DNA from 3 places in the Streptomyces sp. ADI95-16 genome. Region 1 is predicted to be linked to each of the others. Evidence: riboswitches for the same ligand, from Rfam matches in the RefSeq annotation. Region 1 holds a riboswitch; each other region holds the start of a gene.

Region 1 (3,264 bases):
CAGGATCAGCAGGTTGCCGCGCCGCAGGGCCGCGAGGACGATGTCGCCGTCCGGGTTCGCGGAGCGGTCGACGAACATGTTGCCCGGGGCCTCGCCCCAGTGCTCGGTGACGCTGTCGCGCAGCTCGGCCGGGAGCTCGGCGAACCAGCGCTTGTAGTCGGCGGCCGGGATCCGGACCGGGTTGCGGGCGAGCTGCTCCTCGGTCAGCCAGTCCTGGTCGTGGCCGCCGGCCTCGATCAGGGCGCGGATCAGCTCGTCGCCGTCGCCGGAGACCAGACCCGGGACGTCCTCGACGGGGCCGAAGTCGTAGCCGCCCGCGATGAGGGTGCGCAGCAGCTCCACGGCGCTGGCCGGGGTGTCGAGACCGACCGCGTTGCCGATGCGGGAGTGCTTGGTGGGGTACGCGGACAGGACGAGCGCGACCTTCTTGTCGCGGCGCTCGATGTGCCGCAGCCGGGCGTGCCGGACGGCGATCCCCGCGACCCGGGCGGCCCGCTCGGGGTCGGCCACGTAGGCGGGCAGGCCGTCCTCGTCGAGCTCCTTGAAGGAGAACGGGACGGTGATCAGACGGCCGTCGAACTCGGGCACGGCGACCTGCGTCGCGGCGTCGAGCGGGGAGAGGCCCTCGTCGTTCTCCTCCCAGGCGCTGCGCGAGCCGGTCAGGCACAGGGCCTGGAGGATCGGCACGCCCAGACCCGCGAGCGCGCCGGCGTCCCAGGACTCGTCGTCGCCGCCCGCCGAGGCGGTGGCGGGCTTGGTGCCGCCCGCCGCGAGGACGGTGGTGACGACCGCGTCGGCCGATTCCAGCGCGGCGATCAGCTCCGGCTCGGGGGCGCGCAGGGAGGACACGTAGAGGGGGAGCGCCTGGGCGTCCTTGGCCTCGATCGCGTCGCACAGGGCGTGCACGAAGGAGGTGTTCCCGCTCATCTGGTGGGCGCGGTAGTACAGCACGGCGATCCGGGGACCCGTGGTGGTCCCGGGGGTGCGCTCCAGCGGGCCCCAGGTGGGCGAGGCGGCCGGCGGCTCGAAGCCGTGGCCGGTGAGCAGGACGGTGTCCGAGAGGAAGCGCGCCAGCTGGTCCAGGTTGGCGGGGCCGCCGTGCGCGAGGTAGCCGTGGGCCTCGGCGGCGATGCCGATGGGGACGGTGGAGGCCTCCATCAGCTGGGCGTCCGGGGCCTGTTCGCCGGTCAGCACGACCACCGGGCGGGTCTGGCCGGGGGCCAGCAGCAGGTCGAGGCCCTCCTGCCAGGCGCGGAGGCCGCCGAGGAGGCGTACGACGACCAGGTCGACACCGTCGAGGAGGCCGGGGAGGTCGTCGAGGGGAAGGCGGGAGGGGTTCGCGAACCGGTACGGGACGGGGCCGTCCGCGGCGGCGCGGGCGCTGAGCAGATCGGTGTCGGACGTCGACAGCAGCAAGATCATGCGGCGGCAGGCCTTCCTCGGGGTTTCCGCGCCCCGGGCAGTGAGGACGACGGGAGTTCCTGACTCACCCGGCCGATCGCTCCGCAGGGTTCACAGTGGCGGGACCGCGCCGGATTCGCACCGGGCTTCCTCCCATGTCGCCGTCCTCGGCGATGGCGGACCGAGCGGTCCGCCGCAGGTCATCTTAGGTGCCCGGATCCCCGACCGGGAGTCCGGGCCGCCCTGCGGTACCACCGGGGCCCCGGTGAGGCCGGATCCCGCCATGAGGGCCGGAAACATGCGGTGAAGCGGCGGTGAAGCGGTGGGGGTGCGGGCGGGGGCGCGGGCGGGGGGCCTGCGGTGACGGGTGGTGGCAGGGTGGTGACGGACACAGGCCGGGCAGGGGGAATCCTGGGTATGCTCGCCGCCATGCCCCAGTCCCCCTCCGCCACATCGCGGGACGAACCCGTCATACGGGACCGCGGTGACGCATGCCCCGGCGCGCTCCGGCTGCACGCGGCGGACGACGGGTTCCTCGCGCGGGTCCGGCTTCCGGGCGGGCTGCTCACCGCCGCGCAGGCCGCCGCGCTCGCGGACGCCGCCGACCGGTTCGCGGACGGGCACCTCGAACTCACCTCGCGCGGAAACGTCCAGCTCCGCGGCCTCGCCGACGGCTGCGGCGGGGCTCTCGCCGAACTCCTGGACGCCGTCGGCCTGCTGCCCGCGCCCTCGCACGAACGGGTCCGCAACATCGTCGCGAGCCCCCTCGGGGACCCCGCTCCGGTGCGCGCCCTGGACCGGCTGCTCTGCGCCGACCCCGGGGCCGCCGCGCTCTCCGGCCGGTTCCTGTTCGCCGTCGACGACGGGCGCGGGGACGTCGTCGCCCTCGACCCCGACGTGACCCTGCTCGCGCGCCCCGGCGGCCGGGCGCTGATCCGGCTCGGCGCGGCGCCCGACGCCGCCGAGGTGGCCGCCGCCGACGGCCCCGAGGCGGCGCTGGAGGCCGCCCGCCACTTCCTCGACGCCGCGGCCGGCGCCGGCACCCGGGCCTGGCGCGTCGCCGAGCTGCCCGCCGAACACGCCCTGGAAGCGGGGGAGTTCACCGCCCGGCTGGCCGCCCGCGGCATCCCCGCCCGGTACGTCGCGGACGCGCCCCGCCCGTACGCGGGGCCGCCCGCCCCCGGCGTGCACGGGGACGCGCTCTGCGTCCTGATCCCGCTCGGCCGGCTCCGCACCGCCCAGTGGCGGGAGCTGCCCGGCGCGCTGCGGACCACCCCCTGGCGCAGCGTCATCGTGAGCGACACCACCGCCCGCCCCGCCGGGCTGGTGACCGCGCCCGGCAGCGCCTGGGAGTCCGTGACCGCCTGCACCGGACGGCCCGGCTGCGCGAAAGCCCTCGCGGACGTACGCGCCGACGCGCGCGCCGTCGCGGAACGGGCCCGCGGACCGCTGTCCGTCCACTGGTCCGGCTGCGAGCGCCGCTGCGGGCATCCGCGCGGCACCGACTGGGTCGACGCCGTCGCCACCGCGACCGGCTACCGGCTGACCGGTCCCGGCGTACCCGGCGTACCCGGCGGTCCCGCGCCGCGGCACGTCCCCGCCACCGCCCCCGAACTTGGCGCGGCCCTCCGGGACGCGCGCAACACCCCCCGAGTGTCCGAAGAGCAGTGAAGAAATGAGCGAGTACACCGTGTTCGAGTACGAGAAGGACGGCGCCGCGATCTACCGCCAGTCCTTTGCCACGATCCGCGCCGAGGCGGACCTCTCCGGGCTGCCCGCCTCCGTCGCCCAGGTCGCGGTGCGCATGATTCACGCCTGCGGGATGACGGACCTGCCCAAGGACCTCGGCTACACCCCGGACGT
Region 2 (3,264 bases), 1.5 Mb from region 1:
CGGCGGTGAAGGTGGACTGGGCGACCCACTGCGGGGCCCCGGGGGTGACCGGAACGGGCGGGGCCGTCGTGAAGCCGCCGCCCGCGACGGCCCGCAGCGCGTCGATGGAGGAGTAGGCGGAGGGCACGGTGTCGGACGGCTTGTACTTGAAGCCGCCCGCCGGGTTGTACTGATTGGCGATCAGGAAGTCGATCGGGGTCTTGCCGCTGCCGGTGAGGAAGTCCCCGGTCTGCGGGTTGAATCCGCAGGCGTTGAGACCGGCGACACCCCAGCCGTTGGAGCTGGTGTTCACCCCGTACAGGGAGTTGAAGGCACCGCTGCCGGAGACCAGCGTGCCCTTCAGGAAGTTCTTCGCCTGGACGACGTCCGTGTCGGTGTTCGGTACGCCGGACACGCACAGGGCAGCCATGGCGGCGCCGGTCATGTCGACGTCGCCCGCGGAGTTCAGGACGGTCGGATTGCCCTCGCCCTTCTGGTACGTCCAGCCGCCGTCCACGTGCTGGTTGGCGCGGATGCGGGCGACCATCGAGTCCGTCAGCGCCTGCGGGACACGGGCGCCGCCGGCCTGCGTCTTGGCGCCGCCCAGCGAAAGGGCCGCGAAGACCGTGCCGTTGAAGTTGCCCGACGGGCCGAAGTAGCCGGCTTCCGCGGTCTGCCAGTAGGAGTAGATGTTGGCGACGAGGTTGCGGGAGGCGGACACGCGGGCAGGGTCGATGCCGGCGGCGTACGCGTTGAGGGTGCCGCGCTCGTAGTCCGTGACCACCGGGGAGGCCTGCGGCCAGCCCGCCGTCGACAGCAGGTTGCGGTAGACGGTGCGAGCGTTCTTCGTCGTGTCGCCACCCGGGTAGACGTCGACGACGGCAGTGCCGGCCGCCGCGAAGGTGCTGAACGCCCACTCGTTGGACAGGCCGGAGCCGGCGTACGAACCGTCAGCCGCCTGGAGGGACTTGAGGTATGCCACACCGTTGGTCTTGGAGGTGGCGATCTGGGCGGGTGACGAGGTCGCGGACGCGGGGAGCGCGGTGAGCGCGAAGGCGCCGAGCGCTGCGGGCACGACGAGCGCGAGGCGGCGGGAGGTGCGGGGACGGGGACGGGACATGGCCTGCTCCTGGAATCGGCGGACGCCGACCTCATCCGGCGCTCCACGTCCAGTGCGGACGCACGGGCGGGCATGCCGGAGGGCCGCCGCCCGGAACGCGTGGTACGGCTTCCTGTACTGCATCGCCGTATGGGCATTCGGGCTCGGAGACGGCCCCCGCCGTCCCACACCGCTGCGCGTCAGCTCCGGCTTCCCACCGGATTCCCCCATCTGGCAGCCCAGGACGCTACCCGAGTGATCAAGGGTCCGCCAGCCACCGCGAGACGGGCCGCCCGGACCCGCCGGGAGCGCTCCTGGATGAGATGCAAGACACCTTGACGCTGCCTTTATCAGCGTGTTCCACTCCGACTGATAAGCACTCAGCTCCAGGGGAAGCCGGTCTGAATCCGGCGCTGACCCGCAACCGTAGGCCCGGCATCGCCGGGCGAGCCGGAATGCCTGGAGCCAGGTTTTTGCAGCGAGAAACGCCGTCGCGGACTACGGCGTGGTTCGAAGGCTTCTTCCGCGCCCTGCGCACCGCGCATTGCGCACCGCGCTCCGTGCGTGCGGGAAGCCCTTTGCCACGCACTGGTCCGCCCGGCTGACACGAGGGGCCGTGGTGGGGACCGCAGAGCTAGCAGAGCGACGCACGGGAAGAATGAGGCTGGTGTCGCTGATGTCGGCGGCGCTGCTGACGTTCGGCGCGAGCGCGGTCTTCGTCACCGGGACGACGTCCGCGGCGGCCGACCCGATCGAGGGGTGCACCGCCACGGCCGGCGCCGTCGTCGCCGTCGACTTCGGCCCGTTCGGCGGCAAGGTGGAGCGCGGCTGCGACACCACGCCCACCACGGGCTACGAACTGCTCCGGGACGCCGGTTTCACCACCGAGGGCACCGTCCACGACGGCCCCGCCTTCATCTGCCGCATCGGCAACGGCTCCTTCAACTCCGGTACCCAGTACCCGACTCCGGACAAAGAGGCCTGCGTCCTCACACCGCAGGCGACCGCCTACTGGTCGTACTGGATCGCCTCGCCCGGCCAGAAGAACTGGACCTACAGCCCCCTCGGCGCGATGGCCCGCACGCCGAAGGACGGCGACGTGGACGCCTGGGTGTTCGGCGGTACGGACATCGGCGGGACCTCCGGCAAGCCCACCTTCTCCCCCGACGACGTACGCGCCGCAGGCGGCGGCCCCAGCCCGGACCCGACCGGGCCCACGGGCCCGCCCACCGTGCCGCCGGGCACCGTGGACCTGCCCGCCGCCACCCGGTGGCTCACCGGGCAACTGACCGACGGTGAAAGGGTCGTCGACGAGGGCGCCACGACGGCGAACCACTTCCTCACCACCGAGGCCGTCTACGCGCTCGCGGGCGCCGACCCCAAGAGCGCGACGGCCCGCAAGGCCGCCGACTTCCTCGCCACGCCCGCGCAGACGGACGCGTACGCCTACCCGGTCGGCAAGGACGGGATCCCCGACGCCACCGCCGCGGCGCGCCTCGCGCTCGTCGCCGAGGCCACCGGCAGGGATCCGCGGGCCTTCGGCGGGCACGACCTGCTCGGGGACCTGGTCAAGTACGTCTGTCCCCGGGACATCGGTGACGGCGAGACGGTCGACGGCTGCCTCACCAAGGGCGATTTCCGCACCACCGGCCAGTCGGACGCCCAGGCCATGGCCGTCATCGCCCTGCTGAACGGCGGCGTGACGCCCCCGGCCGACGCCGTGAACCGGCTGGCCGGCCTCCAGTGCGAGGACGGTGGGTTCACCGGCATCCTCATCCGCTCCGGCGGATGGTGCGACAGCGACGCCGCCTCCACGGGGCTCATCGCCCTGGCCCTCAAGCGGGCCGGCGGCCACGACGCGGCGGTCGCGAAGGCCCGGGCCTACTTGAGGAAGTCCCAGCTGGCGACCGGGGCTTGGCCCTCCGCCTCGTACATGACGACCGGCGCCCCGGCCGCCACCGCACGGGCCGCCCAGGCGCTGCGCGCCCTCGGTGACACGCCCTACGCGGACGCGGGCCTCTTCTGGCTCTCCAAGCAGCAACTCCCCGCGGGCGGCTTCGGCTTCGAGGAGGGCGAGACCGACGCGCGGGTGTTCGCCGCCGCGCCGGTGGTGCTCGCCGCCGCCAAGAGCGACCTGGTGACGCTGACCACCCCGCCGGCGGTTCCGCCGACGGCTGCGCCGGGCG
Region 3 (3,264 bases), 650 kb from region 1:
GCCGGGCCGCCGACGGCGACCAGCAGGGGCAGAGCCCCGGTGAAGCAGAACCCGAGCGGGATCCGGAACGCCCGCCACAGCCGGCGCCCGGGCACCCCGGCGGGGCCGAGCAGTACGGCGAGGGTGGCGCCGGCCACCAGCGGCCCGCCGGGCCACGGCGGCAGGGCCACGGCCGTGACGGTGAGACCGACCCCGAGCAGGCCCTTTTCGAGCGGGTGGCGGCGGCGCCAGCGGCTGCCGTGCGCCGCCACGTCGATCGGCAGCACCGCCTACGCCTCCGGGGTGGTGGCGGCGGCCTGCGGGGCGGGCTGCCGCTCCGCCTGCGCGAGGCCCTGGCGGCGTCCCTTGCGCACGCCGAAGTAGTACGCGAGCACGCCCGCGCCGAGCGCCGCCTGCAACGCGAACAGCGCGGACTCCACCTCCCCGGACGGAGGCTCGTACAGCGGGGAGAACCAGGGCTCGTAGTCCGGCTTGAGCTCGGTGATGGCCGCCTCCGCCTGCGCGTCGGCCCCCGCGAACGGCTCCTCCTTGCCCTCGCCCAGCCCCAGCGCGAGCGGGAGCACGGCCAGCGCCGCCACCAGGAGCAGCAGCAGGGTGTTGATCTTCGCGTTCCGGCTCATCAGACCGCCGCCTCCTGCTGGTTCCCGGTACGGGCGCCGGCGCCGCCGCCCGTGAGCTTCGCGACGCCGAGCCGGACCAGGTCCGACTTGCTCGACTGCATCAGCAGCCGCATCACGAGCACCGTCAGCAGGCCCTCGCTCACGGCCAGCGGGATCTGCGTGACCGCGAAGATGCCGCCGAACTTGGCGAGCGCGCCGGGGAACCCGCTCCCCGGGTCCGGGAAGGCGAGCGCCAGCTGCACCGAGGTCACGCAGTAGGTGACCAGGTCGGCGAAGAAGGCGCCGAAGAACACGGTCACCATCAGCGGGACGTCGAACTTCCGCAGCAGCCGGTAGACGGCGTACCCGGCCCAGGGCCCGGCGATCGCCATGGAGAACACGTTGGCGCCGAGCGTGGTGAGCCCGCCGTGCGCCAGCAGCAGCGCCTGGAACAGCAGGGTGATCGTGCCGAGCACCGCCATGATCGGCGGCCGGAACAGGATCGCGCCGAGCCCCGTCCCGGTGGGGTGCGAGCAGCTGCCCGTCACCGACGGGATCTTGAGCGCGGAGAGCACGAACGTGAACGCGCCGGACGCGCCGAGCAGCAGCGTGCTCTCCGGGTTGGCCTTCACCTCGCGGGTGAGGGCGCGGACGCCGTGGACGACGAAGGGAGCGGACGCGGCGCCCCAGGCGACCGCGTGCAGCGGGGGCAGAAACCCCTCGGCTATATGCATGAGTGGGGAGACCTCTCCAGCACCTCGTGGATGGACAACGCGCCCCGGCCGGTCTCCTGGCTCACGGGTGCTGTTGTCCCGGCTCCGCCTTCCCGGGGTCGTACGGTCTCCCGCGCGAGCCCAGTGGCTTCCCTACGGAGTGGAGCCGGACTTCCCGATCACAGTGGCGAGGGCCGCACCGGTTTCGCACCGATTTCCCGAACACCAAGGCCAGCTGACCCTAGTCGGCCGCACGGACCGGTAACAACCCGCGCCGATCACGCCGGTCGGATGGCCGGAATCCGCCGGTCTGTCCGCCGGTCACGTCCGCGGGCCCGCGAGCCGGCAGGTCCGCGAGCCCGCCCCGCCCGGATGGGCTCCGTCCGGTGGCGGGGGCCCTCGGAGGCTCGCAGGGTGGGGGAGTGGCCGACACCCCGCAGACCTTCGACACCGCGCAGCCCCCCGACTACGGCGACCTCACCGCCGTCTACGTGAACTGCACGCTCAAACGCTCGCCCGAGACCAGCAACACCGAGGGCCTGATCGACAAGAGCCGCGCCGTCATGGCGGCGGCGGGCGCCCGGACCTCCCTCATCCGTGCCGTCGACCACGACATCGCCACCGGTGTCTGGCCCGACATGACCGAGCACGGCTGGGAGAGCGACCAGTGGCCGGTGCTCTACAGCCAGATCATGGACGCCGACATCCTGGTGCTCTGCGGGCCCGTCTGGCTCGGTGACAACAGCTCGGTGATGAAGCGGGTGATCGAGCGGCTCTACGCCTGCTCCTCGATCCTCAACGACCAGGGCCAGTACGCCTTCTACGGCCGGGTCGGCGGCGCGCTCATCACGGGCAACGAGGACGGCGTCAAACACTGCGCCATGAACATCCTCTACAGCCTCCAGCACCTCGGCTACGCGATCCCCCCGCAGGCCGACGCGGGCTGGATGGGCGAGGCCGGGCCCGGTCCCTCGTACCTCGACCCGGGCTCCGGCGGCCCCGAGAACGACTTCACCAACCGGAACACCGCCTTCATGTCCTGGAACCTCATGCACCTGGCCGCGCTGCTCAAGCGGGGCGGCGGCATCCCGGCGCACGGCAACCAGCGCTCCCTCTGGGACGCGGGCTGCCGCTTCGACTTCCCGAACCCCGAGCACCGCTAGCCGGGGGAGGCGGGCGAGGAGAACGGGGACCCGGCGCCCGCCACGGCGCCGGGTCCCCGCACGCTCAGCACACGTTCGGGTGCGCGACGTCCAGCACGAACCGCTCCGGCCCGTGCAGGACGGAGGAGGTGTAGGAGGGCTTGGTGTCGAAGGCGGCGCCGAAGGTCACGTACCCCTCGTAGTCGCCGGTCAGGGCCATGCCCTTGAGTTTGGGCAGGTAGATCTTGACGAGCTTGGGCCCTTGGTACACGTTCTGCCCGGCGTCGTCGTGACCCGCCGCGGGATGCAGGCGGACCTCCAGGAAGTACTTCCCGGCGAGCGGTACGGGCTTGCCGGACCCGTCGTAGACGAGGTGGGTGACGGGCGTGACGGTGACCTGGGGGACGTATCCCTTGACGTCGATGACGAGCCGGTCGTACGTGCAGTGCCCGCCCCAGCGGGCATTGACGACGAGCGGGGTCTGCGTGCGGGCGGAGCCGGTCGCGGCGGCGGCCGAGGCCGGCGCGGCGAGCGAGATCCCGGCGGCGAGCAACATGCCCGTGGCCAGGGCGGTGATCTGTCGGCGGCGGAGGTGCTTCATGACGCCCCCTGTTTCTCCAGAGACGGGGACCGATGTCATCGCTAAGGACACCTCCGGCGCCCCGGCGGTTCCACCGGAGCCGCGGCGGCCCTGCGGACGGCGAAGAGCCCCACCGGGCGCGCGGCCGCGGTGGGGCTCTCCGAGCAGGTCAGCGGGTCAGCCGGCCGTCGTCAGCATTCGATGACGTTGACCGCGAGGCCGCCGCGGGC

Evidence for each region. A riboswitch is a leader RNA that binds a small molecule or an ion and turns the genes downstream of it on or off. The one in region 1 is predicted to bind cobalamin.
Region 2: it holds a riboswitch for cobalamin, as region 1 does, so the genes downstream of both, EES41_RS34695 (hypothetical protein) here and cobN (cobaltochelatase subunit CobN) in region 1, are expected to answer to the same signal.
Region 3: it holds a riboswitch for cobalamin, as region 1 does, so the genes downstream of both, EES41_RS25410 (energy-coupling factor ABC transporter permease) here and cobN (cobaltochelatase subunit CobN) in region 1, are expected to answer to the same signal.

What each region holds. Positions count from the first base shown of each region.
Region 1 is NZ_CP033581.1:6,303,453-6,306,716, forward strand. It holds gene cobN (cobaltochelatase subunit CobN) at 1-1,422, opposite strand, end outside; cobalamin riboswitch at 1,455-1,612, opposite strand; gene EES41_RS28180 (cobalamin biosynthesis protein CobG) at 1,831-3,072, shown strand; gene EES41_RS28185 (precorrin-8X methylmutase) at 3,077-3,264, shown strand, end outside.
Region 2 is NZ_CP033581.1:7,789,651-7,792,914, reverse strand. It holds gene EES41_RS34695 (hypothetical protein) at 1-1,099, opposite strand, end outside; cobalamin riboswitch at 1,210-1,348, opposite strand; cobalamin riboswitch at 1,469-1,538, shown strand; gene EES41_RS34690 (prenyltransferase/squalene oxidase repeat-containing protein) at 1,755-3,264, shown strand, end outside.
Region 3 is NZ_CP033581.1:5,650,366-5,653,629, forward strand. It holds gene cbiQ (cobalt ECF transporter T component CbiQ) at 1-266, opposite strand, end outside; gene EES41_RS25405 (energy-coupling factor ABC transporter substrate-binding protein) at 270-620, opposite strand; gene EES41_RS25410 (energy-coupling factor ABC transporter permease) at 620-1,333, opposite strand; cobalamin riboswitch at 1,362-1,557, opposite strand; gene EES41_RS25415 (flavodoxin family protein) at 1,735-2,475, shown strand; gene EES41_RS25420 (hypothetical protein) at 2,540-3,055, opposite strand; gene EES41_RS25425 (L-serine ammonia-lyase) at 3,226-3,264, opposite strand, start outside.